Regions from separate parts of the Variovorax sp. GW821-FHT09D04 genome, predicted to be linked through region 2. Evidence: predicted binding sites of a transcription regulator. Region 2 holds the regulator's gene; each other region holds the start of a gene.
What was found. Region 2 encodes sigma-54, which starts transcription at its own class of promoters, with help from an activator protein. Its sites were predicted from a motif close to TGGCANGNAANCTGCTTT; they were not measured.
Positions count from the first base shown of each region.

Region 1: the regulator sigma-54 is predicted to act here: its motif matches at 3,266-3,283, upstream of AC07O4_RS26245 (TorF family putative porin).
Region 3: the regulator sigma-54 is predicted to act here: its motif matches at 6,482-6,499, upstream of AC07O4_RS00070 (ammonium transporter).

Region 1 is NZ_JBWKPA010000011.1:4,536-14,861, forward strand. Features, by position in the region: gene AC07O4_RS26220 (ATP-dependent nuclease) at 1-132, shown strand, start outside; gene AC07O4_RS26225 (UvrD-helicase domain-containing protein) at 138-1,271, shown strand; gene AC07O4_RS26230 (hypothetical protein) at 1,937-2,425, opposite strand; gene AC07O4_RS26235 (helix-turn-helix domain-containing protein) at 2,490-2,735, shown strand; partial or broken gene AC07O4_RS26240 (magnesium chelatase domain-containing protein) at 2,897-3,109, opposite strand; gene AC07O4_RS26245 (TorF family putative porin) at 3,327-4,193, shown strand; gene glnK (P-II family nitrogen regulator) at 4,264-4,602, shown strand; gene AC07O4_RS26255 (ammonium transporter) at 4,632-6,065, shown strand; gene AC07O4_RS26260 (SMP-30/gluconolactonase/LRE family protein) at 6,271-7,200, shown strand; gene AC07O4_RS26265 (LysR substrate-binding domain-containing protein) at 7,219-8,106, shown strand; gene AC07O4_RS26270 (L-lactate permease) at 8,222-9,883, shown strand; gene AC07O4_RS26275 (FAD-linked oxidase C-terminal domain-containing protein) at 9,898-10,326, shown strand, end outside.
Region 2 is NZ_JBWKPA010000014.1:62,163-72,488, reverse strand. Features, by position in the region: gene AC07O4_RS29060 (thiol:disulfide interchange protein DsbA/DsbL) at 1-375, shown strand, start outside; gene lptA (lipopolysaccharide transport periplasmic protein LptA) at 498-1,217, shown strand; gene lptB (LPS export ABC transporter ATP-binding protein) at 1,214-2,008, shown strand; gene rpoN (RNA polymerase factor sigma-54) at 2,163-3,752, shown strand; gene AC07O4_RS29040 (phospholipase D family protein) at 3,763-5,379, shown strand; gene AC07O4_RS29035 (LysE family translocator) at 5,384-6,031, opposite strand; gene AC07O4_RS29030 (YceI family protein) at 6,057-6,689, opposite strand; gene AC07O4_RS29025 (YceI family protein) at 6,730-7,314, opposite strand; gene AC07O4_RS29020 (cytochrome b) at 7,311-7,922, opposite strand; gene AC07O4_RS29015 (sensor histidine kinase) at 8,015-9,841, opposite strand; gene AC07O4_RS29010 (THUMP domain-containing class I SAM-dependent RNA methyltransferase) at 9,923-10,326, shown strand, end outside.
Region 3 is NZ_JBWKPA010000001.1:11,879-22,204, reverse strand. Features, by position in the region: gene AC07O4_RS00095 (TonB-dependent receptor) at 1-1,668, shown strand, start outside; gene AC07O4_RS00090 (DUF4139 domain-containing protein) at 1,821-3,449, opposite strand; gene AC07O4_RS00085 (PaaI family thioesterase) at 3,682-4,128, shown strand; gene AC07O4_RS00080 (acyltransferase family protein) at 4,046-5,308, opposite strand; gene AC07O4_RS00075 (LytTR family DNA-binding domain-containing protein) at 5,455-6,399, shown strand; gene AC07O4_RS00070 (ammonium transporter) at 6,570-7,772, shown strand; gene AC07O4_RS00065 (M14 family metallopeptidase) at 7,886-8,821, shown strand; gene AC07O4_RS00060 (hypothetical protein) at 8,839-9,168, opposite strand; gene AC07O4_RS00055 (peptidoglycan DD-metalloendopeptidase family protein) at 9,191-10,096, opposite strand; gene AC07O4_RS00050 (pseudouridine synthase) at 10,140-10,326, opposite strand, start outside.

The DNA of each region.
Region 1 (10,326 bases), on a different contig from region 2:
AAGGCCTTCAAGACAGAAGACGAAATGCATGTTCACATGCACGCGAATAAAACAGAAGTCGCGCTCGCGATATTCAATTCAAAGACCGCTATTGACTACCCCAAGTTCGTCAAGGACGCTATTTCACTATGAGCGGTATGAATGAACTGGTTGTCGCCGTGGCCGGATCGGGCAAAACGACCTACCTTGTTCGCGAAGCGCTAAAGGTAAGAAACGAAAACGTCTTGATTGTTACGTACACAGAGTCGAATGAGGCGGAAATAAGACAAAAAGTGCTTGAGGAAAATGGATTCATCCCAGCCAATATCACTATTGGAACATGGTTTGCATTTTTGATTAGCCATGGAGTTCGCCCGTTTCAGGGGGCGATTTTCTCGTTCGACGTCAAGGGCATGTTGCTGGTTTCAAGTCAGTCCGGGGTTAAATACACAACCAAAGCTGGCATACCTGTATGTTGGAGCGAAGAAGAGGCATTTGAAAAACACTACTTTGACTCTCGGAGGAGAATTTATTCGGACAAGTTATCCAAGTTGGCGATAAGATGTAATTCTGCTTCCCATGGGAAAGTCTTCGATAGGATTGCAAGAATCTATCAGAATATTTTCGTGGATGAAGTGCAGGATCTTGCAGGCTACGATCTTGAATTCATAGTTGGACTATTCCAGTCCTCGGCTCGAGTTCGGGTTGTGGGCGATCCAAGGCAAGTCACATATCTAACCCATCATGAGCGAAAGTACAGCAAATACCGTGATGGGGGAATAGTTGATTTTATTAAAAACGAGATTCCAAAGAGGTTGGTTGTCAGCATCGACCAAGGCAGTTTGACTGTCTCTCATCGAAATAGCCAAGAAATTTGCGACCTGTCTTCGAAGCTGTACCCAAGTTTGCCAAAGAGCGTTGCGTGCGCGTGCGAAGCGTGTAGGGATAGGAAATCCATTTGGAACGGGATTTTTATCGTTCATCCTCGACTCTATGCCCAATATTTACGGCAATGCGCACCGATGCAATTGCGCGACAGCGTAGTGACAAAAGGAATTTTGAAAGATTATCCGGTCATGAACTTCGGCGGTTCGAAGGGTCTAGGGTTTGACCATGTTGCGATACATCCGACGAAAGGGATGGTCGACTGGCTGTCGAATGTGAGCGAGCCACTAAAAGCCATGACCAGGGCGAAGCTATACGTAGCCCTCACGCGTGCGAGATTTAGCGTGGCTATCGTGGCGGACTGGACGGGCAAGACAGTTCCCGCAGGCTTCAGCCTTTACGAGTGATTTGCCGGGCGAAACGTCCGTATTGAGGTTGCAAGGCGCGCTCGAGTTGACGGCGTGCAAACGGAAATCGCAATCGATCGGTGGGGCAAATCGCTTTCGGCATTGGCGAACGACACTCGCACCGACTCATGCCAGACTTGACGTGCCTCCGCTGAGACACCCGGTGCTGACGCGGCGATAGAAGAGTTGCTCCTCGGGTTCACTCAACAAGGAAGAAAGGCCTAGGCCCTCTGCACAGTCTTGTTAGATGTGTTGCCGCTGCTCTTCGCTCGTCTAGGAACGAGGACGTCGCGAGTTTGGATCGAACGGCGGAAGACCGGCTCGTGCACGTAGCAAATTAAATTCTTCAAGCACTGCCGCCTCAATCTCATGGCGCTCGATGGGCTTGTCATCGAACATGTAGTCGAGAGCCACCCAGTGATCGCTGAAGGTCAAGATAGCGTACTCAAGCCAACTCTCAAAACCATCAGGCGGTTGCGGACGGGAGGCGCCGCCTGTTGGTGGGGCGACGGGGGAACTGCCCAACAGGTCAGTTGGCGGAAGGTGTTGTGCCATGCGCGTGCAATCAGCCCTCTCGAATGCCCGCGATGCCTTGGACCGTGCTCAGGACTGTGAACGTGAAGGGCGTCGACGGGTCATAGACATAGAGGCACATGGCTTCTCCGTCAAGCAGGCGCATCGTGCAGGACTTTTTCCCCGTCGGACGTACCAAATTGAGTGTCATGCCATCGCAGGTGCTGCTTTTTTAACTCTCGAAGACGGTGCCCGTTGAGCGGGTCAACAAAATTCCCGCAGTCCGTCTCGAACAGCCATGCAGATGAGCTCTTCGTCCCTCTGACGCCGCATTCCCACAGCGAGATGCATCGAGCGAACTTGGGCACAGCCAGTTCGGCCATGTAAGCCGGAAGAATCACGTGCAGCTTCGTAGCTGCCCAGGTCTTGCTGGAGAGAATGAACAAAACCTCTGCAGGCCGAGTTGCGATAAAGCGGCGCCAGAACTGGCACTCGCCTGCGGAATCCGGGGACGAGAGAGCTTCAATATGCCAAAGGGGAGCGTTCACGCAGTGCTCTGCCCAGTAAAAATTGCGCGAATGAAAGTCTTGCTCCTCAACCATTGGAGAGGGAGTTTCGAAGCGCGTATCAACGCGAAGCATAAGAGCTCAGTATGTGGAAGATCGTCCGTGGTGTGATCGTACTCATGGCGGGGCCATTTTGTCCATGCCCAGTCCGTCCCCAAAACACGCCAGAGACCCAGCTCTTGTGGCGCTTGGTGGCGCGATAAGGTCCTCGCGTAAATCGCGTGGGATTTCGCAGGAAGAGCTCGCACATCAGTGCCAGGTTGATCGCTCGTACATGAGCAGCATCGAACGCGGCGAGCAAAACCCTGGAGTGATGACCATCGTTCACGTCGCCAAAGCCATAGGCGTCTCCGTCGCGCAACTCGCAGCGGAAGCGAACCGCTAGCCGCCAGCCTTGGACGCCCGGCAATTGGGCGTTCTCGTGGCACTTTGGTGTGGTGAGCGCTCTGCGAGCGCCCAAAGTTATCCACAATCGTCGGGCCAAGTTTGCTTTTCGATTGAAATGATCAAGGCTCTCCCTCTACCTTGCTCAGATCTGGCAAAGAGAGCTTGACTACATCTGATCTTCTTGTTGGTCGGAAATTCGAGCCCGGCGTTCTGGATCGCCGAGCGCACGCGCTCGCGCGCCTCCTTGACCTCGGTCTCGGCCAGCCCGACCAGCGTGAAGCTCGGCAGGCCGTTCGCCAGATGCACCTCGACCGTGACGGCTGCGGCCTCCAGGCCGAGCAAGGCGCGGCTTTGCACCAAAGACAGACTCATTTTTCTCCCTCTCCCCAAGTTGGTGCGCCTGCGACGTGCAAGCCCAGGACCGTGCAGCGTGCAAGCGTGTGCAACTGCCGGAAACAGGGCTTGTAACGATTTGGCGCTCATCGCCGGACACCTGCGCCCTCTGGCCGGGGCGGTATTCGTGCAGTTTGGCACGCTCCCTGCTTTGAGGGTGCTCAGGTCCAACAACACACTTGCGAGGAGTTCCCTGATGACGCACCGTACCGCCGCCCAGGCGTTGATCGTTCTGGCCACTGCACTGACCGCCTCGGGCGCCGCCATGGCCCAGGCCGCCGACGCCGCCGCACCGGCGCCCGCGCCCCTGCTCACGGGCAATGTCTCGCTGACCACGAACTACAAGTTCCGCGGCCAGGACCAGGACATGATCGGCAAGAACGACTACGCCAAGACCAAGGGCTTCAAGCCCGCCATCCAGGGCGGCTTCGACTACGCCTTCGGCGACAGCGGCTTCTACATCGGCAACTGGAACTCCAGCGTCAACTGGCTCAAGGGCAACAGCATCGAGAGCGACCTGTACGGCGGCTACAAGTTCAAGGCCGGCCCGGTCGACATGGACGTGGGTGCGCTCACCTACATCTACCCGGGCAACTCGGTGGGCAACACCACCGAGCTGTACGTGGGCGCCACCTACGCCAACGACAGCTTCGGCTCGTTCACGGCCAAGTACTCGCACACGGTGTCCAAGGACTACTTCGGCTACGCCGGCGCCAAGACGGGCTCGGGCCTGAAGGGCCGCAACACCGGCTACCTGAACCTGGCCTACAGCAAGGAGATCGTGCCCAAGGTCACGCTCAAGGCCGCCGTCGGCTTCACCAACATGTCCAGCGACATCCGCAGCCTGGGCTACAAGAGCTACGTGGACTACAACATCGGCGCCACCTACGACTTCGGCAGCGGCCTGACGCTCACCGGCTCGGTGCAGGGCGCCAACAAGAAGGCCAACTACCAGGTCGTGGCCTACCCGGGCATCGAGATCCCCGACTTCGGCACCTTCGGCACCACCTACTACTCGCCCAACAAGGCACGCTTCATCCTCACGCTGACGAAGACGCTGTAATCGACACAACAACCAGGCGCGGCCCACGTTGCCGCGCCGCCTTTCATCCATCCAGAAGGAGCAACTCATCATGAAGCTGGTCACAGCCATCATCAAACCGTTCAAGCTCGACGAGGTGCGCGAAGCGCTCTCGGCCATCGGCGTGCAGGGCATCACCGTCACGGAAGTGAAGGGCTTCGGTCGCCAGAAGGGCCACACCGAGCTGTACCGCGGCGCCGAGTACGTGGTCGACTTCCTGCCCAAGGTGAAGATCGAGGCGGCCATCTCCGACGAGCTGGTCGACCGCGTGATCGAGGCGGTGGAAGGCGCCGCGCGCACCGGGAAGATCGGCGACGGCAAGATCTTTGTCTACAACCTCGAGCAGGTCGTGCGCATCCGCACCGGCGAAACGGGCCGCGAAGCCCTCTGATCGAGTCCTGGCCCGAAAGAACAACGACTATGAAAAAACTTCTTGTCTCTCTTGCGCTCGGCTTGAGCGTCTTCGTCGCCGGTACTTCGGCGCTGGCCCAGGCACCCGCCGCCACCCCTGAGGCACCGGCTGCATCGGCACCTGCTGCACCTGCCGCTGCTGCGCCCGCGCCTGCAGCAGCTGCAGCACCCGCGGCCGCCGAGGCCGCGCCCGCCGCACCGGCCGCTGCTCCCGCGCCCAAGGTCGACTCCGGCGACACCGCCTGGATGCTCACCTCGACCCTGCTCGTGATCCTGATGACCATCCCCGGCCTGGCGCTGTTCTACGGCGGCCTGGGCCGCTCCAAGAACATGCTGTCGGTGCTGATGCAGGTCTTCGTGATCTTCTCGCTCATCAGCCTGCTGTGGGCCATCTACGGCTACAGCCTGGCCTTCACGGGCGACGGCAACTTCTTCGGAAGCTTCGACAAGATCTTCATGAAGGGCATCACGCAGGAGACCTTCGGCGCGTTGACCACGATCCCCGAATACGTGTTCTTCGCCTTCCAGGGCACCTTCGCGGCCATCACCGTGGCGCTGATCGTCGGCGCTTTTGCAGAACGCGCCAAGTTCTCGGCCGTGCTGCTGTTCTCGGTGATCTGGTTCACCTTCAGCTACGTGCCCATGGCCCACATCGTGTGGGGCGGCGGCCTGCTGGGCAAGGACGGCGCGCTCGACTTCGCCGGCGGCACCGTGGTGCACATCAACGCCGGTATCGCCGGCCTGGTCGGTGCCTACATGGTCGGCAAGCGCGTGGGCTACGGCAAGGAAGCCTTCACGCCGCACTCGCTCACGCTCACCATGGTCGGCGCCTCGCTGCTGTGGGTCGGCTGGTTCGGCTTCAACGCCGGCTCGGCAGGTGCGGCCAACGCGGCTGCCGGCCTGGCCTTCGTGAACACGGTGCTCGCCACCGCCGCCGCGGCCCTGTCGTGGATCCTGGGTGAGAGCCTGCACAAGGGCAAGGCCTCGATGCTGGGCGCTGCATCCGGTGCCGTGGCCGGCCTCGTGGCTGTCACGCCCGCCGCCGGTTTCGTCGGCCCGATGGGCTCGATCGTGATGGGCCTGCTGGCCGGCCTGGTCTGCCTGTGGGGCGTGGGCGGTCTCAAGCGCATGCTCGGCGCGGACGACGCGTTCGACGTGTTCGGCGTGCACGGCGTGGGCGGCATCCTGGGTGCCATCCTGACCGGCGTGTTCGCTGCCAAGGGCCTGGGCGGCACCGGCGGCCTGACGCCCGACACCTTCTCGATGGGCGCGCAGGTCTGGATCCAGGTCAAGAGCGTGCTGTTCACCATCGTGTGGTCCGGCGTGGTTGCGTTCATCGCCTACAAGATCGCCGACCTGACCCTGGGCCTGCGTGTGTCGGAAGAAGAAGAGCGCGAAGGCCTCGACATCTCGTCCCACGGCGAAACGGCTTACAACCGCTGATTCGCACACAGACAGCGGGTGGTCCGGCACGGCGCCGGCCCCCGCTCCTCCAAGACCACCACCCCCCTTTTCGATACAAAGAAGAACAACCACTCCCGGTTTTTTCAGGCGAGTCTCCTTTGGATGTTCAGCCCGCGAGCGCTTCGGCGTCAGCGGGTTTTTTTTTGCCCGCGGCCCGCGTGGCCGGGGGCACAATCGCCCCACCATGTGGACCTCCATCGAAGACAGCCTCTGCGAACTGGGTGAATCGCCGTTCTGGCATCCGCACGAACGCGCGCTCTACTGGCTCGACATCCCGGGCCGCGCCGTGCTGCGCACGCGCGGCGAGATCGGCTCGCCCACGGCCACGGTCGAGCGATGGGCCTTGCCCACCGAACCCGGCTGCATGGCGCCGGCGCGCAGCGGCGGCCTCGTGATCGCGCTGCGCGACGGCATCTACCGGGCCCGCGAGTGGGGCGGCAGCCTTGTGGCCATGGCACGCGCGGAGCACGACGTGCGCACCATGCGCTTCAACGACGGCAAGTGCGACGCGCTCGGCCGCTTCTGGGCCGGTTCGCTCAACGAGGCCAAGGACCGCGCCAACGCCGCGCTCTACTGCTTCGACGCACGCCCGGGAGACGTCTCGCCCACCATCACGTCGATGCTGGAGCACGTCACCACCGCCAACGGCCTGGCGTTCTCGCCCGACAACCGCACCCTGTACTGGGCCGACACCGCCGCGCACGTGGTGCGCGCCTGGGACTGGGACGCCGAGGCCAACACGCTGTCGCATGCGCGCGTGTTCCAGCAGTTCGACCCCAAACCCGCGGGCTGGGTACCCAGCACGCCCACGCACTACGACGGCCGCCCCGACGGCGCCACCGTCGACGCCGCCGGCCACTACTGGGTCGCGATGTTCGAGGGCGCGCAGCTGCTGCGCTTTGCGCCCACGGGCGAGCGCGTTGCGGCCATCGCGGTGCCGGTGCAGTGCCCGACCATGCCCTGCTTCGGCGGCGACGACCTGCGCACCCTGTTCGTCACCAGCGGGCGCAAGGGCCGTCCGGCCGACGAGCTGGTGCAGCGCCCGGCCTCGGGCACCGTGCTCTCGATGCGCGTCGACACGCCGGGCCTGCCGGTGAATTTCTTCGAAGACTGAGTCGGGCCGCTGCCGAGGATGGCCCTGCACCACATCCCCCCGATCCAATGCCTGCTGACCTTCGAGGCCGTCGCGCGGCTGCGGCATGCGGGTCGCGCGGCCGACGAGCTGTGCGTGACCGCCAGCGCCGTGAGCCACCGCATCCGCCAGCTCGAGGCGCACGTGGGCTTCAAGCTCTTCGGGCGCAGCGACTTCAGCCTCACGGCCGACGGCGCGGCCTACCTGGCGAACGTGCGCGTCGGCCTGGCCGCGCTGCAGCAGGCCACGCCCGGCAGCCGTGACGCGGCACTGCGTGCGCCGCGCCTGAGCGTGGCCGTCACGCCCACCTTCAGCCGCCAGTTCCTGATGCCGCGGCTGGAGCTCTTTCGCAACCTCTACCCCGACATCGAGCTGGCGCTGCATGTGTCGATCCCGCTGCTCGACGTCACGGCCGAGCAGACCGACCTGCAGGTGCGCTACGGCATCGGCGCCTACGCCGACTGCGAGCACCGCCTGCTCATCGCCGAGGACGTGGTGCCCGCCTGCAGCCCGAGCTACCTGAACGAGTTCGGGCCCTTCGACGGCTTTCGCACCGCGGCCGAGATCGCCAGCGCGCGGCTGATCCGCAGCCCGCTCGAGCCCTGGGGCACCTGGTTCGCGAGCTGCGGCATCGACCAGCCCGAGCCGCACCTGGGCGCGCAGTTCAACGACCTGGGCCTGGTCTACGACGCGGCCGCCAGCGGCTTCGGCGTGGCGCTGGTGCGACAGAAGCTGGGCGCCGCCTGGTTCGAATCGGGCCGGCTGGTGGCGCTGTCGGAACGCCCCGTGCCCTCGCCGCACCGCCACTACATCTGCTGGCAGCCGGGCACGCTGGAGCGCTGGGAATGCGCGGCCTTCGTCGACTGGATCGTTCAGACGCTGCACTGACCGACACGCCGGCCCGACAAATTTTTATCAAGGTCCGGGCAAAAAACCTTCAATCCGGACGGTGCGCATCTCCCTAGAGTGCGGGGCACAACAACAGCCTCCCCGGAGACAACGCATGACCTGGCAGCAGATCTACGACCCGTTCGGCAACATGATCATTTCCACCGCGCTCGCCGCGATCCCGGTGGTGGTGATGCTTGCGTGCCTCGGCTTCTTCCACATCAAGGCCCACATCGCCGCCGGCCTGGGCCTGCTGGCGGCGCTGGCCGTCGCCGTGTTCGCCTACGGCATGCCGGCCGAAATGGCCGGGCGCGCCGCGCTCTTCGGCGGCTTCACGGGCCTGCTGCCGATCGGCTGGATCGTGCTGAACATCATCTTCCTGCAGCAGCTGGCCGAACAGAACGGCAGCTTCAAGGTGCTGCAGGACTCGCTCTCGGGCATCACCGAAGACCGCCGCATCCAGCTGCTGCTGATCGCCTTCTGCTTCGGCGCGTTCTTCGAGGGCGCGGCGGGCTTCGGCACGCCGGTGGCGGTCACGGCCGGCATCCTGATCGGGCTGGGCTTCTCGCCGCTGGCCGCCTCGGGCCTCTCGCTGATCGCCAACACCGCGCCGGTCGCTTTCGGCGCGCTCGGCACGCCGGTGATCACGCTGGCCAAGGTGCACGGCTACGACCTGATGGAAGTCACCGCGATGATCGGGCGCCAGCTGCCGTTCTTCTCGCTGCTGGTGCCGTTCTGGCTGGTCTGGGCCTTCGCCGGACGCAAGGCGATGATGGAAGTGTGGCCGGCCATCCTGGTCACGGGCGTGTCGTTCGCGGTGCCGCAGTACCTGGTGTCGAACTTCATCGGCCCCGAGCTGGTCGACATCATCGCGGCCATCGTGTCGATGGCCAGCCTGGTGCTGTTCCTGCGCGTGTGGCAGCCCAAGAACGTGTGGCGCTCGCCCTCGCTGCGCGGCAAGGACGTGAGCGCGCACGAGGCCAAGCCGCCGGCGGCCATCGTCGTGCACAGCCGCGAAGCGCTGGTGCGCGCGTGGATGCCCTGGGTGATTCTTTCGGTGTTCGTCTTCATCTGGGGCCTGCCGGCGGTGAAGACCGCGCTCAACGGCGTGTTCGCGCCCTCGTTCCCGATGGGCGGGCTGCACAACCTGATCGAGAAGATGCCGCCGGTGGTCACCGCGCCCACCAAGGAAGGCGCGGTGTACGTGCTGAACCTGCTGTCGGCCACGGGCACCGGCATTCTCCTGTCGGCGATCGTGAGCGCGCTGTTCATGAAGTACAACCCGATCGAGATCGTGCGCACCTTCTTGCGCACGCTCTGGATGGTGCGCTACTCGCTCATGACCATCGTGCTGATGCTCGCGCTGGGCACACTCACGCGCTACTCGGGCACCGACACCACGCTGGGCTTGGCGTTCGCCAACACCGGTGTGTTCTATCCCTTCTTCGGCACGCTCATGGGCTGGATCGGTGTGGCCATGACCGGCTCCGACACGGCCTCGAACGTGCTCTTCGGCGGCATGCAGAAGGTCGCGGCCGAGCAGCTGGGCCTGGCGCCCAACCTCATGGGTGCGGCCAACAGCTCGGGCGGCGTGATGGGTAAGATGATCGACGCCCAGTCGATCGTGGTGGCCTCCACCGCCACGCGGTGGTTCAATCACGAAGGCGACATCCTGCGCTACGTGTTCTTCCACTCGATCGCGCTGGCCTCGCTGGTCGGCCTGTACGTGACGCTGCAGGCCTATGTGTGGCCATTCACCCTGATGGTCGTCCGCTGAAAGTTGTTCCCGCCATGAATGCTCCCGTCACGACCGACCAGCACGCGCAGCTGTCGAAGGCGGAGCGCCAGGCGCAGGTGGTGCGGGCGCTGCAGGCGCACCTGCCCGCGCATGCGCTCATCTGGCACGCCGAAGACACCACGCCCTACGAGTGCGACGGCCTCACGGCCTACCGCCAGCGCCCGCTGGTGGTGGCCTTGCCCGAGACCGAGGCGCAGGTGGCCGCCGTGCTGCGCGCCTGCCATGCGCTGGCCGTGCCCGTGGTGGCGCGCGGCGCCGGCACCGGGCTCTCGGGCGGCGCCATGCCGCACGCGCTGGGCGTGACGCTGTCGCTGGCCAAGTTCAACCGCATCCTGAAGGTCGACCCCGTGAGCCGCACGGCCGTCGTGCAGTGCGGCGTGCGCAACCTCGCGATCAGCGAGGCCGCCGCGCCTTTCAACCTC
Region 2 (10,326 bases):
TTCGTGGGCAACGACGTCGAGGCCAAGCAGCGCCTGTACTTCACGCTCGAAGCCATGGGCAAGCTGGAGGAATACCACCCGAAGGTGTTCGCCGCCATCCACGCGCAGCGCCAGAACCTGAACGGCGATGCCAACATCCAGGCCTGGGCCGAGCGTGCCGGCCTCGACGGCGCCAAGTTCAAGGAAACCTTTGCGTCCTTCGGCGTGGCCAGCAAGGCCCGCCGCGCGGCGCAGCAGACCGAGGCCTACAAGGTCGCCGGCGTGCCGGCCCTGGCCGTGGCGGGCCGCTGGTATGTCGACGGCGAAACCGCCGGCAGCATGTCCAAGGTGCTGCAGGTCGCGACCTTCCTCATCGGCGAAGCCAAGAAGGGCTGACCGACCCGGCGACCTGCTTTCTTGGTCGAATGCAAGGCCCGCTTCGGCGGGCTTTTTCATTGGCGGCGGTGGGCAATTGCCATCCCACGCATACAATGTTTCAGAGCAAGTTTCGTGCCTTTATGACATTGCCCTCCATCCCCACATTCCCCACCCTTCGTCGCCTCGGCCGCCTGGCCTTCGGCGCGCTGTTGCTGGCCGGAGCCGCCTCCGGCGCCCTGGCTGAAACCGCCGACCGCACCAAGCCGATGAACATCGAGTCCGACTCGATGCGCTACGACGACCTGAAACAGACCAGCGTGTTCACCGGCAACGTGCTGGTCACGAAGGGCACGATCATCATCCGCGGCGCGCGGCTGGACGTGCGCCAGGACGCCGAGGGCTACCAGTACGGCGTGGTCACGGCGGCGCCCGGCAAGCTGGCCTATTACAAGCAGAAGCGCAACGCCGGCGACGAGTGGATCGAGGGCGAGTCGGAAGTCATCGAGTACGACAGCCGCGCCGACAACGTCAAGTTCATCCGCCGTGCCGTCATGCGCCGGCTGATCGGCGCCACGGCCAACGACGAAAGCAGCGGCGCGCTGATCGTCTACGACCAGAGCAACGACACCTACACCGTCAACGGTTCCCTCGTGCCGCCGAACGCCGGCGTCTCGGCGGGCGGCGGCGGTCGCGTCAAGGCCATCCTCACGCCGAAGGCCACGCCGGCCCCGGCGGCGCCCGGCTCCGCACCCGCGGCCGGCGGCAAGAAGCCCGCGGCTCCGGCGCCCACCCCCGCGCCCGGCGCCGGGCTGCGCCCGAGCACCACGCTGGGCGGCACCGAAGGGGAAGGGCGCAAGTGATCGAAACCGCAGGAACCCAGGCCGCCGACGGCATTCCGGGCAGCCGCCTCGTGGCGCGCGGCCTCAAGAAGAGCTACGGCAGCCGCACGGTCGTGAAAGACGTCTCGCTCGATGTGCAAAAGGGCGAGGTCGTCGGACTGCTCGGCCCCAACGGCGCGGGCAAGACCACCTCGTTCTACATGATCGTCGGGCTGGTGCGCGCCGACGCCGGCGAGATCACCATCGACGGCGAGCCCATCGCCCACATGCCCATCCACCGCCGCGCGCGCATGGGCCTGAGCTACCTGCCGCAGGAGGCCTCGATCTTCCGCAAGCTCACGGTCGAGGAAAACGTGCGCGCCGTGCTCGAGCTGCAGCGCGAACCCGACGCCAACGGCCGCATGATGCCGCTGACCAAGCAGCACACCGAAGAGCGCCTGGCCGACCTGCTGGCCGACCTGCGCGTAGACCACCTGCGCGATTCGCCCGCGCTCGCGCTGTCGGGCGGCGAGCGCCGCCGCGTCGAGATCGCGCGCGCGCTGGCCACGCAGCCGCGCTTCATCCTGCTGGACGAGCCCTTCGCCGGCATCGACCCGATCGCCGTGATCGAGATCCAGCGGATCATCAGTTTCCTGAAAGAGCGCGGCATCGGCGTGCTCATCACCGACCACAACGTGCGTGAGACGCTGGGCATCTGCGATCACGCGTTCATCATCAGCGACGGGCACGTGCTGGCACAAGGCACACCCTCGGAGATCGTCGACAACGCCGAGGTACGCAGGGTGTACCTGGGCGAGCACTTCCGGATGTGACCGTGCGGCGAGGGTCAAGGATCATCGTGGCCGCCGTCCGCGCGGAGCTTCCTCGCGGGGGCCGCCGCGCACGGCCGCCCGAAGCGGCCGGCCCGCCCCCGGTAGGGGGTTGGCGTAGCGCGAAGCGCGCAGCCTGGGGGGGAGCCATTTCCTCATGAAGCAAGGGCTGTCCCTTCGCGTCTCGCAGCATCTGGCCTTGACGCCACAGCTGCAGCAGTCCATTCGCCTGCTCCAGCTCTCCACGCTCGAACTGAGCCAGGAGGTGGAGCAGATGCTGGACGAGAACCCGTTCCTCGAGCGCACCGCGGAAGAAGCGGCGCGCGAGGAGTTCGGGCTGGACACGGCCGACGCGCCGGTGCCGCGCGACGACGCGGGCGAGGGTGAGGCCGAGTTCACGCCGTCCGCCGCCAGCACGTCCTCCACCTCCAGCGACACCACCACCTCGACCCCCGACACCGACGGCCCCGCCGCCGAGATCGCCGAGCGCGAGCCCGACTGGGAAGGCGACGGCACCGTCGACATGGCGCCCGACGACAGCGAGTGGGGCAGCGACGCGCCCGCGCGCCAGAACAACCTGGGCGACGACGAGCGTGCCGACGCCACCGAACTCGCGCGCAGCCAGGAGTCGCTGCAGTCGTTCCTGCACCGCCAGGCGCTGAGCCTGCGGCTCAATGAAAACGACTGCGCCGCGCTGCGCTTTTTGATCGAGTCGCTCAACGACGACGGCTACCTCGAAGACTCGCTGCCCGCGCTGGCCTCGGGCCTGGCGGGCGACGACAACGACCAGTTCGACGACCTCGTGCACCACTTCCAGGTGGCGCTGGGCCTGCTGCAGAGCCTGGAGCCGGTCGGCGTCGGTGCGCGCGACCTCGGCGAATGCCTGAGCATCCAGCTGAAGGCGCTCGCCAGCGAAGACGAGACCGAGGCCGAAGCGCTCATCCGCAAGACCGCCATCGCGATCTGCAAGCAGCCGATGGAGCTGCTCGCGCGGCGCGACTTCAAGCGCCTGGCCACGCTCACGCGCACCAACGAAGAGCTGGTGCGCTCGGCGCTGCAGATCATTGCGCGGCTCGAACCCAAGCCGGGGCGCCGCTTCGTCGACGTCGAACGCAACATCGTCATCCCCGACGTGATCGTCACCAAGACCGGGCGCGGCACGAACGTGAAGTTCCGCGTCATGCTCAACCCCGAAGTCATGCCGCGCCTGCGCGTGCACGACATCTACGCCGGTGCGCTCAAGTCGCACAAGGGCGAGGGCAGCCAGGCGCTGTCGCAGCGGCTGCAGGAGGCGCGCTGGTTCATCAAGAACATCCAGCAGCGCTTCGACACCATCCTGCGCGTGAGCAACGCCATCGTCGAGCGGCAGAAGAGCTACTTCGTGCACGGCGAGCTGGCCATGCGCCCGCTGGTGCTGCGCGAGATCGCCGACGAACTGGGCCTGCACGAGTCGACCATCTCGCGCGTGACCACCGCCAAGTACATGGCAACGCCCTTCGGCACGGTCGAGCTCAAGTACTTCTTCGGCTCGGCGCTGGGCACCGAGACCGGCGGCAACGCGTCGAGCACGGCAGTGCGCGCGCTGATCAAGCAGTTCGTGAGTTCCGAGAGCATCAAGAAGCCGCTGTCCGACAGCCAGATTTCCGAGATGCTGAAAGAGCAGGGCATCGAGTGCGCGCGCCGCACCGTCGCCAAGTACCGCGAAGCCTTGCGCATCGCACCGGCCAACCTGCGCAAGGCTCTGTAGAAAGCCCACGATGACCCGTCGCCTGCTGTCGCGCTGGGGGCATTGGGTCTTCGCCCTCGTGGCTGCATCGCTGTTCGCCGGCTGTGCCACCTTGCCCGACGAGGCACCGCGCCCGCCCACCAAGGCCATCGCCGTCTCGGCCGACACCGCGCTCGGCAAGATCGCGCTGGCCTCGCAGCCCGACCCCGACCTCAGCGGCTTTCGCCTGATGCCCGGCGGCGACTTCGCCTTCGACACGCGGCTGCAGCTGGCGCGCCGCGCCCAGCGCACGCTCGACGTGCAGTACTACCAGATCGAGAACGACGAGACCGGTCGCTACCTGCTGCGCACCCTGCGCGATGCGGCCCAGCGCGGCGTGCGCGTGCGTCTCTTGATGGACGACCTGTACACGTCCGGCGAAGACGAGCTGCTGCTCGGCCTGGCCGCCACGCCGAACGTGGAGCTGCGCCTGTTCAACCCGTTCCCGGCCGGGCGCGGCAGCCTGCTCAAGCGCTTCACCGCGTCGCTGTTCGACTTCAGCCGCGTCAATCGGCGCATGCACAACAAGCTCTTCATCGCCGACGGTGCGATGGCGGTGGCGGGCGGGCGCAACATCGGCAACCAGTACTTCCGCCGCACCACCGGCCCGAACTTCATCGACCTCGACACCTTCGTCACGGGCGCGCTGATCCCGCGACTGGGCGTGCTGTTCGACCAGTACTGGAACAGCCCGCATGTGCGCCCGATCGGCGCGGTCGTGCACACCGACCTGCCGCGCGAAGAGCTGCAGCGCCGCTTCGACGCCGCCACCGGCCCCGACACCACGCCGCCGCCGCCCAAACCTGCGCCCAACGACCTGCTCGGCTACAGCCCGGTGGCCGACGACCTCGACGCCGGCAAGCTGGGCCTGATCTGGAGCACCGCCGAGGCGTATGCCGATTCGCCCGACCGCGTGATCGGCAAGACCGCGTCGTACGGCGGCGTGCCGCTGCTCGACGTGGACAGCGTGCGCTACAACGTGGTCGAGCAGATGCGCCGCGCGCGCAGCGAGGTGACGCTGGTCTCGCCCTACCTGATCCCGGGCGCGTCGGGGCTGGAGGTGATGCGCGAGATCCGCGGGCGCAACGTGAAGATCAGCGTGGTCACCAACTCGCTCGCCGCCACCGACGAGCCGCTGGTCCACACCGCCTACCGCCGCTACCGCGCCGACATGCTGGCGCTGGGCGCCGAGCTGCACGAGCTGAGTTCCGCGCGCACGCGGCGCAGCGTGCGCCTCGGCTTGTTCGGCACGTCCGTGGGGCGACTGCACGCCAAGTCGGCGGTGATCGACCAGCGCATCCTCTTCGTCGGTTCGATGAATTTCGATCCGCGCTCCGAAATCCACAACACCGAAATCGGCCTGTTCATCCGCAGCCCCGAGATGGCGCAGCAGACCCTGAAGCTGCTCGACGTGCTCAAGCAGCAGGGCGCCTACCGGCTGCGCTTTGCTGAAGGCGCCGATGCGGGCGCAGTCGGCTCGCGGCGCATCGAATGGGTCAGCGAGGAAGGCGGCAAGACCACCGTGCTGCACGAAGAGCCCGACTCGGGCTTCTGGGACCGCACCATGCTCGAGCTGCTGTCGCCGCTCACGCCCGAGAGCCTGTTGTAGCGGCTCAGGTGCCGCGCACCGCCGACCACACCAGCCGCAGGCCCAGCAGTCCCATCACACCGCCGGCCGCGCGGTCGATCCAGGTCTTGTAGCGCAGGTAGGCCGCGCGCGGCGCGGCCGAGGACAGCGCCAGCGCGACGATCGCGTACCAGCCCGTCTCGATGCAGAAGATCACGGCCGGCACCGCGAGCGCCAGCACCAGCGGCACCTCGCGCGGCAGGAAGGCCGCGAAGATGCTCGCGTACACCACCGCCGTCTTCGGGTTGCTGATCTGCGTGGCCAGGCCGAGCAGGAAGGTGCGTCCGCTGCGGCCCTGGCTGCGGGGCGAGGCGTCCGTGTCGGGCGTGATCGCGAGCGGCTGGCGCGCGCCGCGCCAGATGCGAAAGCCCAGGTAGATCAAATAGGCGCCGCCGAAGGCCTTGATCGCCAGGTACAGCCCCGGCACCGCGAGGAACGCCGCCTGCAGCCCGGCCAGCGCCGCGATCGAGAACGCCAGCCCGCCGGCGCCCATGCCCAGGGCGGCAGCGAGCCCGTCGCTGCGCGAGGCCACGGCGGTGCGCGCCACCATCACGAAGCTCGGGCCGGGGCTCATCGCGCCCACGGCCATGGCGCCGGCAATGCCGAGCAGGGACAGGAGGTGGGCGTCGGTCATGAGTGGGCTCCGGTGGGGGATGGGTTCATTGCACGTTCACGGCTTCGACCTGCACCAGCAGCTTCACCTTGTTCTCGAAGCCGAAGTTCAGGCCCCAGGTGATGCCCCAGTCGCTGCGCTGCACGGTGGCCTCGAAGTCGCCGCCGCAGACCTGGCGGTTGATCAGCGGGTTCAGGTAGCAGTTGAAGCGCACCGCCTTCAGCGTCACCGGCTTGGTCTGGCCCATGAGCGTGAGCGTGCCGGGCACGTCGGTCACCTTGTCGCCGCTGAAGTCGATGCGCTCGGCCACGAAGCGGCCGGTGGGGAATTCGGCCACGTTGAAGAAGTCCTTGCTCTGCACGTGGCGGTTGAGCAGGTCGACGCCGGTGTTGATGGAGCTGATGTCCATCGTGATGTCGACCTTGCCGCTGGCGCCGGTGCCGTCGATCTTCACCGAGCCGTCCTTGGTGCTGAAGCGGCCGCGGTTGGTGGTGGTGCCGTAGTGGCCCATCTCGTACATGACGAAGGTGTGGGTCGGGTCGATCACGTAGCTGGCGTTCTTGACCGGCCCGCCCGCGGGCTTGGCGGCCAGCGGCGGCGCGGTGTATTCCTGGGCCGTGGTGGCCAGGGGCAGGGCCACGCCCGCGCAAAGGGCCGCGGCGAAGAAGAGCTTGTTCATGGCAAAGGAAGAAAAGGATGCATGGGAAATGAAATCGTCGTCACAGCGGCCCGAGGCCCGCGAGCGTCAGCTTGAAGCGCACCTGCACCTCGTTGCCGACCACCGAGGTGTCGGTCCATTCGCCGTCGCCCACCTTGTAGTCGAGCCGCTGGATCGTGAGGGTGCCCGTGGCGACCGAATACGCGCCGCCCGACGACACGATGCTCACGGGCACCGTCACGTACTTGCTGACGCCCTTGATGGTGAGCTTGCCGGCCATCTCGAAGCGGCCCTCGCCCAGCGCCTTGATGGCGCTCGAGCGGAAGCTGGCCTGCGGGAAATGCGCGGTGTCGAACCAGGTCGGCTTGGGCAGCTCGGCATCGCTCATGGGCACGCCGAAGCCGGCGCTGGCGGTGTCGATCTGCAGCACGACCGAGCCGCCCTCGGGCTTCTTCGGATCGAAGGCGACCTGCGCGTCGAAGCGCTTGAAGCTGCCTTCCACCGGCACGCCCATCTGCTTGCTGACGAAGGCGATCTGGCTCTTCTCGGGCACCAGCTTCGCGGTGGTGGCCGGCAGGGGCTCGGCCGCGGCGTGCAGCGTGAGGCCGAGGAGGGCGGCGGTGCCCCACGAAAGACGGGTCGTCATCCGGCGGATTCCTTGCGTGGCGCGGGCCACATGCGTTGCAACAGACCGTCGTGGTCGATCCAGTGGTGCTTGAGCGCCGCCGCCACGTGCAGCAGCGTGACGCCGGCCAGCAGGAAGGCGCTGCGTTGGTGCAGCGGCTTGAGCACGGCCTCGGCGAAGTCCTTGTCGACCGCCACCAGGTCGGGCAGCGGCAGCAGGCCGAACCACACGACCGGCACGCCCATGCCCGAGCTGTAGGCCCAGCCGAACAGCGGGACCGCGAAGAACAGCAGGTACATCAGCGCATGGCTGGTGCGGTGCGCGGCCCGCTGCCAGGCCGGCATGGCCGCCAGCACCCGCGCCGACAGCGGCGGCGGGCGGTGCGTGAGGCGCCACAGCAGCCGCAGCGCCGACAGCAGGAGGATGGTGATGCCGGCCCACTTGTGCCAGCTGTAGAGCTTCAGGCGCTGCGGCGAGAAGGGCAGGCCCGTCATGTAGAGCCCGACGCCGAGCGAGCCGACGATCATCGCCGCGAGCAGCCAGTGCAAGGCCATTGCGACCCGCCCGTAGCGGGGCTCGCGCAGGGCGGCGGCGCCAACGGCAGGGGCGGGAAGTGGTTCGACGGGCATCGGGGCAGGGGCGGCGGCGGCCTGTGCGCGGAGCATAGCTCGGAAGCGATGACACCGCAGCGGGGCCGGCCCCCGCCGGGAAGCACCGCGCGCTACGGCGATGACGGCGGTTGTTGCTGTTGCTGCTGGGCCCGCAGCAGCACGCGCCGCAGCGCGTCCGGCTGCACCGGCTTGCGCAGCGCGTGCCAGCCGCGCGCGGCGGCCAGCTGCTGCGTGGCTTCGGTGATGTCGGCCGAGATCAGTGCGATCGTCAGCGCGGGCTTGCGCTGCGCCAGCCGCTCGGCCAGCGCGATGCCGTTGAACGCGCCGGGCAGGCGGATGTCGCACAGCGCCGCGTCGAGCGCGTCCAGGTCGGCCAGCGCGAGCGCCTCGGCGGCGCTGGCGTAGATGCGCGGCGCCACGTGCCAGTGCCGCAGCAGCGCCGAGAGGCTGTCGGCCACCACGATGTTGTCCTCGACCACCAGCACGGCGAGGCCGGGGCGCAGCTCGGCGTCGGCGTCGGGCTCGTCCAGCGCCACGGAGGGCGCGGGCGCCGGCACGGCCGCGGCACCGGGGCGGGCCGCCGGCAGCTCGAAGCTGAAGACCGAGCCCTTGCCCGGTGCCGAGCGCAGCGCGACCTCGATGCCCAGCTGCCCCGCCAGCCGTCGCACGATCGCCAGCCCCAGGCCGTGGCCGTGCTGCAGGTTGCGCTCCACGTTGCCGACCTGTTCGAAGTCGTCGAACACGCGCGTCTGCGATTCGGCCGCGATGCCGATGCCGCTGTCGCGCACCTCGACGCGCCATGCGCGTCCGGTGTCGGTGCCGGGCCGGCGGCGCGCCCGCACGGCCAGCAGCACGCGCCCGCGCGGCGTGAACTTGAGCGCGTTGTCCAGCAGGTTGGAGAGCACGCGGCGCAGCGCCACGGTGTCGGTCCAGGCCACCGCCTCGGCCGGGCAGCGCACCGCGACGCGGCCTTCGCCGGCCTGGCGCGCCAGCTCGTTCAGCAGCGGCGCCAGCGCCACCGCCGCCGGGCGCAGCGGATCGACCGCGGCCTCGATGCGGCCGATCTCGAGCAGCTGGTTGGTCAGGCCCTCGAGCGCCTGCTGCGCGCGCGAGAGCGAGGCCACCGTGTGCTGCACCGCCGCGCTGTCGGTGCCGTGCTGCAGCTGCTGGCGCAGCACCTCGGCCTGCAGCCCGATGGCCATCACCGGCTGGCGCAGGTCGTGGTTGGCCGCCGAGAAGAAACGCAGCCGCTCGGCCTGGGCCTGCTCGGAGGCGCGCAGGCCGGCCAGCGCCTGTTCGCGCAGCGTGCGCTCGTTCAGGCGCAGGCCGATGTTCTCCTCGAGCTGGCGCGAATGGTCGGCCACCAGCTTCCACATCATCGCGGTCAGGCCGATGCCGATCACCGCGACCGCCATCATCACCGGCGCCCCGAGCCACAGGCCCGTGACGATCACCGGCGCCAGCAGCAGCGTGATGGCAAGCTGCGTGGCCGGCGTGTAGAACGACACCGAGAACGCCGACGACAGCGTCATGCCCATGAGGATGAGGCCTAGCAGCAGTTGCAGGTCGGGCCGCTCGGGGTTGAACAGCAGCACGCCCGCCAGGCCGTGCGCCAGCTCCCAGATGGCCGTGCGCAGCGTGTGCTGGCGCTGCGCGGCGCGCAGGGTGGCGGGCGTGAAGGGCTCGGGCAGGCGCTGCGCAAAGAAGCCGCGCATCACCGTGACGCCGGTGACCAGCGCCAGCCACACCAGCGCGCGCGCCGGCGAGAACTGCCAGGCGAAGAGCGCCGCCACGCCGCAGTTGAGCAGGTACTGCACCAGCAGCACCGGCCCGAGCGGGCGGATCGACAACCGCAGCACTTCGCACTGGATCGCGAAGCGGTGGTCGCCGTCGCGGGCGTCTGCCGGGGGGGCCGCGGAGGCGGGGGTGGGCGTCATGGGCAAATCGACTATATAGAGAAGGCCCCAGCCCCGGCGACAATGGGGGCCCTTAGCGGGCTTCCCGATGGCCGACTTTCCGTGAACGATCTCTCATTTTTCCTGCCTTGCGCCGCCGGCGTCGAGGAATTCCTTGCCCAGGAGGTGCATGCCCTGACCGGCCGTGCCGGGCAGGACCTGCTCACCCTGCGCGGTGGCGTGCGCGTGCGCGCCGACTGGCGCGACGGCCTCAAGCTCAACCTGCACAGCCGGCTCGCGCAGCGCGTGCTGGTCGAACTGGCCCACGGGCCCTACCGCAACGAGAACGACCTGTACGCCATCGCCAACGGCGTGGCCTGGGAGATCTGGTTCACGCCCAAGCAGACCTTCAAGATCGAGACCACGGCCCAGCACAGCCCGCTGCAGAGCCTGAACTTCGCCACCCTGCGCATCAAGGACGCCGTGGCCGACCGCTTCCGCGCCAAGGCCAACGGCGTGCGCCCGAG
Region 3 (10,326 bases), on a different contig from region 2:
AAGGAGGCGCTGCTCTCGTACGGCAGCTACGGTTCCACGCGCGCGGCCTTCGGCTTCGGCGGCGCGCTGGGCGAGGCCAGCGCCTACCGGCTCGACTACAGCCGCAACGACACAAAGGTGGGCACCATCGACCGCAACGGCGAGCGCATCGACCACTTCACGAGCGGCCTCTTGGTGGACCTGGGCGGCTCGGTGAAGCTCGACCTGTCGTTCGACTACCTGCGCGACGACAACGACGCCTACTGGGGCACACCGCTCGTGCCGCGCAGCTTCGCCACGCAGCCGACGAACGTCGTCAGCACGCCCGACGGCCGCGTGATCGACCGACGCATGGCGCGCACCAACTACAACGTGCGCGACGACGAGAATTCGTCGGAAACCTACTGGCTGCGCGCGCGCCTCACGGGGCAACTGGACAGCGGCTGGTCGTGGCGCAACGAGTTCTCGGCCAACCAGTCCAAGCGCATGTTCCGCAACTCCGAAAGCGCCACCTTCGTGCCGCCCGCCAGCATCGCGCGGGACCAGACGCTCATCACGCACGACCAGGACTTCTGGCTCGACCGCTTCGACGCCACGCACAAGGGAAAGATCGCCGGCCTGGACAACCGCTTCGTCGTCGGCGGCGAATACAGCGAGACGCGCTTCGGCAGCCAGCGCCGCTTCTCGAACAGCAGCCCCGCCACCGCCGCGCAACTGCGCGTGCCCGTGTTCGACCCGTACACCGGCTACTTCGACGACAACCCCGCGCTGACCACCGGTGCGGGCAACCGCGCCGACACCTTCTCGCGCGTGAAAGTCGCCTCGGTCTTCGTGGAAGACGCGTTCAAGCCGATGCGCGACCTCACGCTGGTCGGCGGCCTGCGCCACGACCGCACCGAGGTCGACCGCCGCATCTGGGACCTCAACGCGGGCAGCGTCACGCGCTTCGGCGCGAGCTACCGCGCCACCTCGGGGCGCCTCGGCGCGGTGTACGACCTGTCGCCGCAGTCGAGCCTGTATGCGCAGTACACCAACGCGACGCTGCCGGTGGGTTCGCTCTTCCTGCTGTCGGCGTCGAACGCCGCGTTCCCGATGTCGCGCGGCAAGCAGGCCGAGGTGGGCTTCAAGCAGAGCCTGCCCGCAGCGAACCTGGAGTGGACCGCGGCGCTGTACAAGATCGAGCTCGACAACGTGCTTTCGCGCGACCCGAACAACGCCGCCACCACCGTGAACAACGGCCGGCAGTCGTCACGCGGCCTCGAGCTGTCGGCCGTGTGGAAGCCCACGCGCGAATGGACGCTGGCGGGCAACCTCGCGGCGCTCGATGCGCGCTTCGACACGCTGGTCGAAGCCGGCAACGTCTCGCGCGTGGGCAAGACCCCGCCGAACGTGCCCGAGCGCATGGCCAACGTCTTTGCCACCTACAGGCCCGACGGTTCCAAGTTCGAGTACTTCGCATCGCTGAACCACACGGGGCCGATGTACACCGACAACGCCAACCAGATCCGCATCAACGGCTTCACGACGGTCGATGCGGCCGTGAGCTACCGCCTGAAGAATGCGCTGCTGAGCTTTCGCGTGCGCAACCTGACGGACCGGCTCTATGCGACATGGACCGGCCGCGCCGCGAGCCAGGTGCTGCTGGCGCCGCGGCGGACCTTCGAGGTGTCGGCGAAGTTCGACTTCTGAGCCCTGTGCGCTGGGGAGAACCAGCAGCGTGCCCCGTGCGCAGGACACTGGGTGCTTCCCGCAGCGAAATCAAGGAGGAGGGCGAAGCCCGGGGGACATTCGCGGAGGGAAGTACCCGGTGGCCTGCGCACTCGCCCTGAACAAACCCAGCCTCAGCGCATCTGCAACCGCGCATCCTTCGGATACCCGATCGTGTAGTCCGCCGACACGCGCGCCGTCTGCCCCGCGTCCAGGTCGAAGCGCCACATCGCCAACCCCGGCTGCTTGTTCCACGCTTGATCAGCGGGCTGCGGCGCAAAGCGCGTGGTCACGCGCACCTGCTCGTCGACCGACACCGGCGCGGCCTCCAGCACCTGCACCGCGATGGGCGTGCGGTGGCGGTTCTCGACCACGTAGGCGCGCTGCACCTGGCGCTCGGCACGCGAACCCGCGAAGCCGCCCGAGCCCTGGTTGTCGCGCTCGGGCTCGACCTGCACGCGCACCAGCTCGTCGCGGCCGAACGAGAGCGTGAGCTTCGCGTCGCTCGGCGCGTTCCAGCGGCCCTGGCCGACGAAGTTGCCGTCGCGGTACAGCTGCATCGGGCCGGCCGGCCACACGCCCGTGGGCTGCGCCATCTCGGCGACCAGGAAGGCGCTCGGGTCCGCGCGCGGGCTGGTGCGTGCGGCGAGCTGCGCCGTGTCCTCGTGCTGGCCCAGCGCCAGGGTCACGCGCTGGCCGTTGGAGGGCACGTCGATGCTCTGCGGCACGGCGAACTCGGTGGCGAAGCTGTCGTCGAACACGCTCACGTCGAACAGCGGCTCGCGCACGCGCTCCATGGCCATCTTGCGGTCGGCGGCAATGGGCGAGGGGGCGGCGGCCATCGGCGCGGCCATGTAGGCCGCCTCGGCATTCGCGCGCGGCGGCGGTTCGATGCCGATGCGCCACGCGCTCGGCGTGCGCCCCGTGGTCTCGCGGCGCGGCTGGCCGGTGGACAGCACCAGCTTCACGCCGCGCCAATCCTCGCCCGTGGCCTGCGCCACCAGCGCCTGGCGCTCGATGCGCACCTTGCGCGTCGTGGTGTCGAGCAGCGCGCGGTAGCTGGGCGTCCAGCCGGGGCCGTTGACCTGGTAGCTGAGCTTCACGTCGGCGTCGGCACTGGCGGCCAGTGTGACGGTGACGGCCGTCACCTGCGCGCCCTGGCCCTGCGTGCGGCCGCGCTCGGCCAGCAGCGGCTTGAGCTGGCGGTCGAGGTCGGTCTGCTGGCGCTGGATCTGGTGCTGCTTGAGCAGCGCGTCCTGGCCCGAACGGCGCATGGCGTCGGTCATGGCCGCGAGGTTGCGCGCGTCCATCGGCGCCCGCGCGCCGGGGCCCGACTCGCCGCCCGACAGCCCCTTGAGATACCCCGTGACCATGCCCAGCGCATCGGTCTCGGCCTGCAACGCGGCCTTGCGGTCTTCGAGTTCGCGGATGCGGCCGTCGAGCGCGCTGGTGGCGCAGTTGGCGGAGAGCTCGCGCGCCTCGCTGAGCACCGAGGTCTCGCCCACGCGCACCGCCGCGCCGGCCGACACCTGCAGGCTCTGCACGTCGAGCCCGGCCGGCAGGCAGGCGAAGGTGACCGATCGGCTGCCCGCCGCGACGCGCGCCACGCGCTCCACCGTGGCGCTGCCGGGGTAGACCTTGACCTGGGTGATGCGCGAGGCATCGGCCTGCAGCTGCGCATGGGCGCCGGCGCCCGCGGCCAGCCAGAGGGCCGCGACGGCGGTGGCACGCAGGAGGGGACGGGCGGAGAACGGTGTGTACATGGAAAGCCTTCCGGAAGAAAGTCGGTGACGAATCTCCGCTTCTACGGACGGGGCGGGCGAACGGGGTTAAGGCGTCGCGAAGTTTTTTCATGACGCCGGTGTGACGCGGGCGCACTGCTGTCGCGCAGGCATCTGCCGGCGGCGAACCGGTCACCCAAGAGACGGTGCGCGGCGGTTCCACTTCCTAGAGTGGGTCTCGCCTTCCATCCACTCCCCTGAAAGGACACCCTCCATGCTCGACACGATCCAGGCCATCAACCGTTCGGCCGCCTTCAACCGCTGGGCCGGCTTCGACGTCACACAGGCCGCCGACGGGCAGGCCGAACTGCGCATGAAATGGCGCGAGGAAGACATGGGCCAGTACACCGGCTTCCTGCACGCGGGCATGATCGCCGCGCTGCTCGACACCGTGAGCGGCTTCGCGGCCGCCACCGTGGCGGGCCGCGTGCTGGCTTCGCACTTCTCCATCAACTGCATCTCGCCCGCCATCGGCGAGGCCTTCGTGGCGCGCGGGCGCGTGGTGAAGGCGGGGCGCAAGCAGGTGTTCGTCGGGGCCGAGCTGTTCGCGCAGCCTGAAGGCCAGGGCGAAGACAAGCTCAAGCTCGTGGCGACGGCGAACGCCATCCTGGTGCCGGTGGACGAGGCGTCGACGACGCCGAAGCCGAAGCAGGCGGCGTAAGCACCACGGCAGGCTCGGCCCCGGGCTTGCGCTTCAGCCCGAACAGCGGGCGCAGCCAGCCGATGCGGCGGATCAGCCCGTCGGTCAGCAGCCAGCAGCCGGCGATCGTCACGACGACCAGCGCCACGGGCTCCCACACCGGGCCCAGCGCCAGCGGCACCAGCAGCGCCACCCCGGCGACGATCAGTGTCTGGTGCAGCATGTACCAGGGGTAGACCGACTCGTTGGCCCAGCGCAGCCACGGCCAGGGGCGGTTCAGGTGGCGGTGGCCATGGCCCAGGATCGTGGCGACCGCGAGCCATAGGTAGGCCGTGCGCAGCACGTCCATCAACAGGCCCTTGGGCGCAACGACGGCCCCGACGCGCAGCGCGATGAACGCGCCGATCGCCGCCACCGCCAGCAGCAGCGACACGCGGCGCAGCCGTTCGAGCTCGCGCCAGATGCCGGTGTCCACGCCCATCCAGTAGCCGTAGAGGAAGACGGTGAAGTAGATGCTGTGCAGGTGGAAGTCCCACACCAGGTTGTGCGTGGCCGGAAAGTGCCGCGCCAGCAGCACCGTCCACGCCAGCAGCGGCAGCGCCGGCAGCAGGAGCAGCTGCCAGCCACGCAGCCCGTTGAAGCGCCGCCGCACCCACTGGCCGGCCGCCGAGCGCCACAGCGGCAGCGTCAGCGCGACCAGCGCCGTGTAGAGGAACAGGTAGGGCAGATACCAGAGGTGGTTCCAGGTGATGCCGAACTCCGCCCCCGCGAACGCGCCCTTGGGCCACGGCGCGCCCATCGACAAGTAGCGCAGCAGGAAGGTGCCGAAGCCCGGCGCCACCAGCCCGCGCGCCACGCCTTCGGCATAGGCCTGGTAGGGCACGACCACCGCCATGCCGAAGGCCAGCGGCAGCATCAGCCGCAGCCCCCGGCTGCGCAGCAGGCCCCAGGTGCCCTGGCCCCGGCTCAGGAAGCCGAGCGACACGCCCGAGATCAGGAACACCAGGTCCATGCGCCACAGGTTCAGCACCCGCATCGGCCACGGCAGCCACTCGGCCGCGTGCGGGCTCTTCAGGTGCCAGGGCCAGTCGGCCACGTAGTACATGCCCACGTGGTAGAGGATGACGAGCAGGAAGGCGAGGGCGCGCAGGGCGTCGATGTCGTGGCGGCGCTGCGGTGTGGGAACGGAATCGGAGGGCATGGCGGGCTCCTGGAACGAGGAAACGGCGGCCATCGTGGCCCCCGCGCCCGCCTCCGGGGCCATCGCCGGGACGGATCGGCCCGGATTTGTGACGAACGGTGGCCCTCAGGGACGAAATCCGGCCCCCGGTTCGCGAGAATCCCCGCATGAGCGAGCCGCGCAAGAACCTGTACGAGCGCTACGAACCGATCCGGCGGTACGTCGAAGTCGGCTTCTGGATCGTGCTGATGACGGTGCATGCCGCGATCAGCACCGTGGTCGCGCTCATCGACGCCCGCAGCCGCGCCGTGCCGCGCGCGCACTGGGAGGTCATTACCTGGGAGGTGTCGAGCCACATCGCGCTGCTGGCGCTGGTGCCGGTGCTGGTGGCCGTGGAGCGCCGGCTGTCGCCGCTGGCGCGCGACCACTGGGTGCGTTTTCTCGCCGGGCATCTGGTGGCCAGCGTGCTCCTGAGCCTGGCGCACGTCGCGGCGATGTTCGGGCTGCGCGCCGCGGTGTATGCGGCCGCCGGCGAGCCCTACGACTTCGCCGGCGCCATGGGGCGATGGGGCTACGAGTACCTGAAGGACGTGCGCGTCTACGCCACGATGGTCTTCGGCGTGTGGGCCTACCGGCTCTTCATGCTGCGGCTGCAGGGCGAGGCGCGCGTGCTCGATCCGCCAGAAGAGGGCGTGGCGCCGGTGCCCGAGGCGCTGGCGGAACCGGAGGGTTTCGAACCCTCCGTGCAGGACGTGCCCGCGCCGGCAGCACCGCCGCCGCCGGCCCGCCCCGAACGCTTTCTCGTGCGCAAGCTGCGCCGCGAATTCCTCATCGCCGCCACCGACATCGACTGGCTGCAGGCGGAGGGCAACTACGTCGGCCTGCACGTCAACGGCCACGACTACCTGCTGCGCGCCACGCTCACCGACTTCCTGACCCAGCTCGACCCCGCCACCTTCGTGCGCGTGCACCGCAGCCACGCGGTGAACCTGGGCCGCATCAAGGAGATCGAGCCGCTCGACGGCGGCGACGCCCGGCTGCACATGCACGACGGCACGAGCGTGCCCTGCAGCCGGCGGTATCGCGACGCGCTGCGCGGCGGCGCGGGCTGAGCGTTTCGGCGCGTTCCGATCCGGTGCGCGCCCTGCGAATTCGGCCCATTCCTGGGTCGTTTTGCACCATTCAAGAGCCTTCAGGCACCATTTTTGCTTTCTTGCGCCGGCGCCCCGAGCCGTTCGGGTGCGACGCACCAAATCAAACCAAAAACCTGCAAGAAGCTCTCATGGACGCACTCAAACAGGGCGCTGACGCGCTGTTCATCCTTCTCGGCGCCATCATGGTCCTGGCCATGCATGCCGGCTTTGCCTTTCTGGAACTGGGCACCGTGCGCAAGAAGAACCAGGTCAATGCGCTGGTCAAGATCCTGGTCGACTTCTCGGTGTCGACCATCGTGTACTTCCTGGTGGGCTACGGTGTGGCCTACGGCACGCATTTCTTCGTCAGCGCCACCGAACTGTCGGTAAGAAGCGGCTACGAGCTGGTGAAGTTCTTCTTCCTGCTGACCTTCGCGGCGGCCATTCCGGCCATCATCTCGGGCGGCATCGCCGAGCGCGCCAAGTTCTGGCCGCAGCTGATCGCCACCGCGGTGATCGTCGGTTTCGTCTACCCGCTGTACGAGGGCATCGCCTGGAACAAGGCCTTCGGCATCCAGGGCTGGATCGCTTCGGTCACCGGCCACGAGTTCCATGACTTCGCCGGCTCGGTCGTCGTGCACGCCGTGGGCGGCTGGCTCGCGCTGCCGGCCGTGCTGCTGCTGGGCGCTCGCCGCAACCGCTACCGCGGCGACGGCTCGCTCAGCGCGCACCCGCCGTCGAACATCCCCTTCCTGGCGCTGGGCGCGTGGGTGCTGTGCGTGGGCTGGTTCGGTTTCAACGTGATGAGCGCGCAGAGCATCGACAAGATCTCGGGCCTCGTCGCCGTCAACTCGCTGATGGCGATGGTCGGCGGCACGCTGGTGGCGCTGGCCATGGGCAAGAACGACCCCGGCTTCGTCTACAACGGCCCGCTCGCCGGCCTCGTGGCTGTGTGCGCCGGCTCCGACCTCATGCACCCGCTGGGCGCGCTCGTGACGGGCGGCGTGGCCGGCGCCATCTTCGTCTTCATGTTCACTCGCACCCAGAACAAATGGAAGATCGACGACGTGCTCGGCGTGTGGCCGCTGCACGGCCTGTGCGGCACCTGGGGCGGCATCGCGGCCGGCATCTTCGGCACCCAGGCGCTGGGCGGCATCGGCGGCGTGAACCTGTGGGCGCAGCTGATCGGCACCTTGCTCGGCGTAGTCTGGGCGCTGATCGGCGGCGCCGTGGTGTACGGCGTGCTCAAGGCGACCATGGGGCTGCGGCTGTCGCAGGAGGAGGAGTACGACGGGGCGGACCTGTCGATCCACCACATTTCGGCGACGCCGGAGCGCGAAGTGAATTGGTGAGGGCGATGCGGCTCAGGACATGAGCCGCATCCGGGGATTTGCGGCTCACGGCACGAATTTGCCAGCTGTAGCAAACTTGCCGGCGGCCTCCGATCCCACCTGTTCACCACCCCATGACCCAATCTCCCCCCGCCCTCGAAGTCCTCCCCCGCGATCTCTCCGCCTACCGCGAGGGCAACGTCGGCATCGACTACGTGCACCGCTTCGAGTCCGGCAAGCCCGGCCCGCACGTGCTGATCAACGCGCTGACGCACGGCAACGAGATCTGCGGCATGACCGCCGCCACGCACCTGCTCGACACCGGCGTGCGCCCGAAGATCGGCACGCTCACCGTCAGCTTTGCCAACGTGGCGGCCTACGAGTCCTTCAACGAGGCGCTGCCGTTCGACAGCCGCCAGCTGGTGCACAACCTCAACCGCGTGTGGTCGCCCGAATGGCTCGACGGCAGCGAGGACAGCCCCGAGCTGCGCCGCGCCCGCGAGTTGCGCCCGGTGGTGAGCGCGGCCGACCACATCCTCGACATCCATTCCACGAGCCAGCCCGTGATCCCGTTCTGGGTGTACCCGGCCTTCGACCGCAACGCCGAGGCCGCCATGGCCATCGGCCGCCCGTCGGTGCACCTGGTGATGCCCGACGGCCTGGGCTCGGGCACGCCGCTGATCCAGCACGGCCAGCATGGCCGGGCCGACGGCAAGGGCGTGGCGCTGGTGGCCGAGTGCGGCCAGCATTTCCTGCGCTCGGCCTCCGAGCTGGCCACCGCCATCTCGCTCGACTTCCTGGCGCACTTCGGCCTCATCGACAAGGACCCGGCCGTGCCCGCGCCCGGCGAGCAGCGTCGCTTCGAGCTGCTCCAGACGCACGTGATCAAGTCGGAAGACTTCGCCTTCGTGCGCCCGCTGATCGGCTTCGAGACCTTTGCCAAGGGCGAGCTGATCGCCACCAACGGCCCCGACGAAATCCGCGCGCCGTGCGACGACTGCACGATCTTCATGCCCGCGCAGCGCACGATCGTGGGGCGCGAGGCGGTGTACCTGACCAGGCCGCTCTGAGGGCGGCGTCCTTCAGTTCAGCAGATCAGCAGGTGCCGCGGTTTGTCCGCGGTGCTGTAGTCGGCATGCCAGTAGTGCGGGTCGTCGCAGAGGCTGAACGCGGCCTGCTTGCCGGCGTGCCGGTCCGTGAAGTGTCTTTGGAGCGTGACGTGCACCGAGCCCTCGTCGGGCCAGTCGACGCCGACATCGACGACGCGGTTGCCCGCGGCGACCTCGGCGGCGACGATCCGCTGCAGGGCGGGGTGCAAGAGGGTGTTGAGGCGAGCGAGGGCTTCGCGGCGTTCGTTGGGGGCGAACGAGGAGGCGAGGCAGGCTTCGGTGAAGAGGGTCGGCGCTTTGTCACGCATGACGGCGTTCCGGCTGGGTGCCTCAACCCGCAACGAACAACGCCGGGTCCACCATCGTCCGGTTCAGCATCACCCCCCAATGCAGGTGCGGCCCGGTCACCCGTCCCGTCGCGCCCACCGCGGCCAACGGGTCTCCGATCTTGAGCACGTCGCCCACCTTCACGTCCCAACGGCTCAGGTGGCAGTACATCGTCAGCAGGCCGCCGCCGTGGTCGACCCAGACGGTGCCGCCGTTGAAGAAGTAGTCGCCGGTGTCGATCACCTTGCCGGCCAGCGGCGCGCGCACGGGCGTGCCGGTGCCGGCTGCGATGTCCATGCCGCTGTGCGGATTGCGCGACTGGCCGTTGAACACCCGGCGCAGGCCGAACGAGCTGGAGCGGCGGCCCGGCACGGGCACGCGCATCTGCAGCGCGGCGTCGGGGCGCAGGTCGGAGAGCGTGGCCATCACGCCGGTCAGGTGGTCGCGTTCCTTGGTGTAGCGCGCCTCGTCTTCCGGCGACAGGTCGACCGTGCGCGGCGCCACCGTCAGGCGTTGTTCGCGGTACTGCTTCGGGGCGACGGTGTAGGCGATCTGGCGCTCGGGCTTGTTGCCCTCGGCGCGCACGCTGATGCTGGCTTCGCCGGGTGGGGTGGCAAGCGGAATGCCGACCAGCGCGGTCCATTCGATCGGATCGCCGAGCACCAGCAGCGGCACGTCACCGGCGAAAGCCTTGGGGCGCGTGGCGGCGGGGCCGAGCGACAGGCGGGCGACGCCGCCCGGCACCAGCAAGGCGCGCGGCCAGACATCAGGCGCCTGCGGCTTGTTGTTTTTCTTGGCCGGGGCCGGGGCCGCGGCACCGGCAGGCAGCGCCAGCAGACCGAGGGCGCCGAGCACGGCGCTGCGGCGGTTCAATGCAGCAGAAGAGAGATCGGAGAGAGGAAGGTTCATGTGCATGGACAGGATTCGAATGAAGAGTTGGTGGTGCGGCGGCTCAGCCGCCGCTCTGTTCCCGCCAGGTTCCGGGCGCGAGCCCGTCGAGCGTGTAAGGCCCGATGGCGGCGCGGATGAGGCGCAGCGTCGGCAGCCCGACGGCCGCCGTCATGCGCCGCACCTGGCGGTTGCGGCCTTCGCTGATCGCCAGCTCCAGCCACGCGGTGGGAATGAGCTTGCGCTCGCGG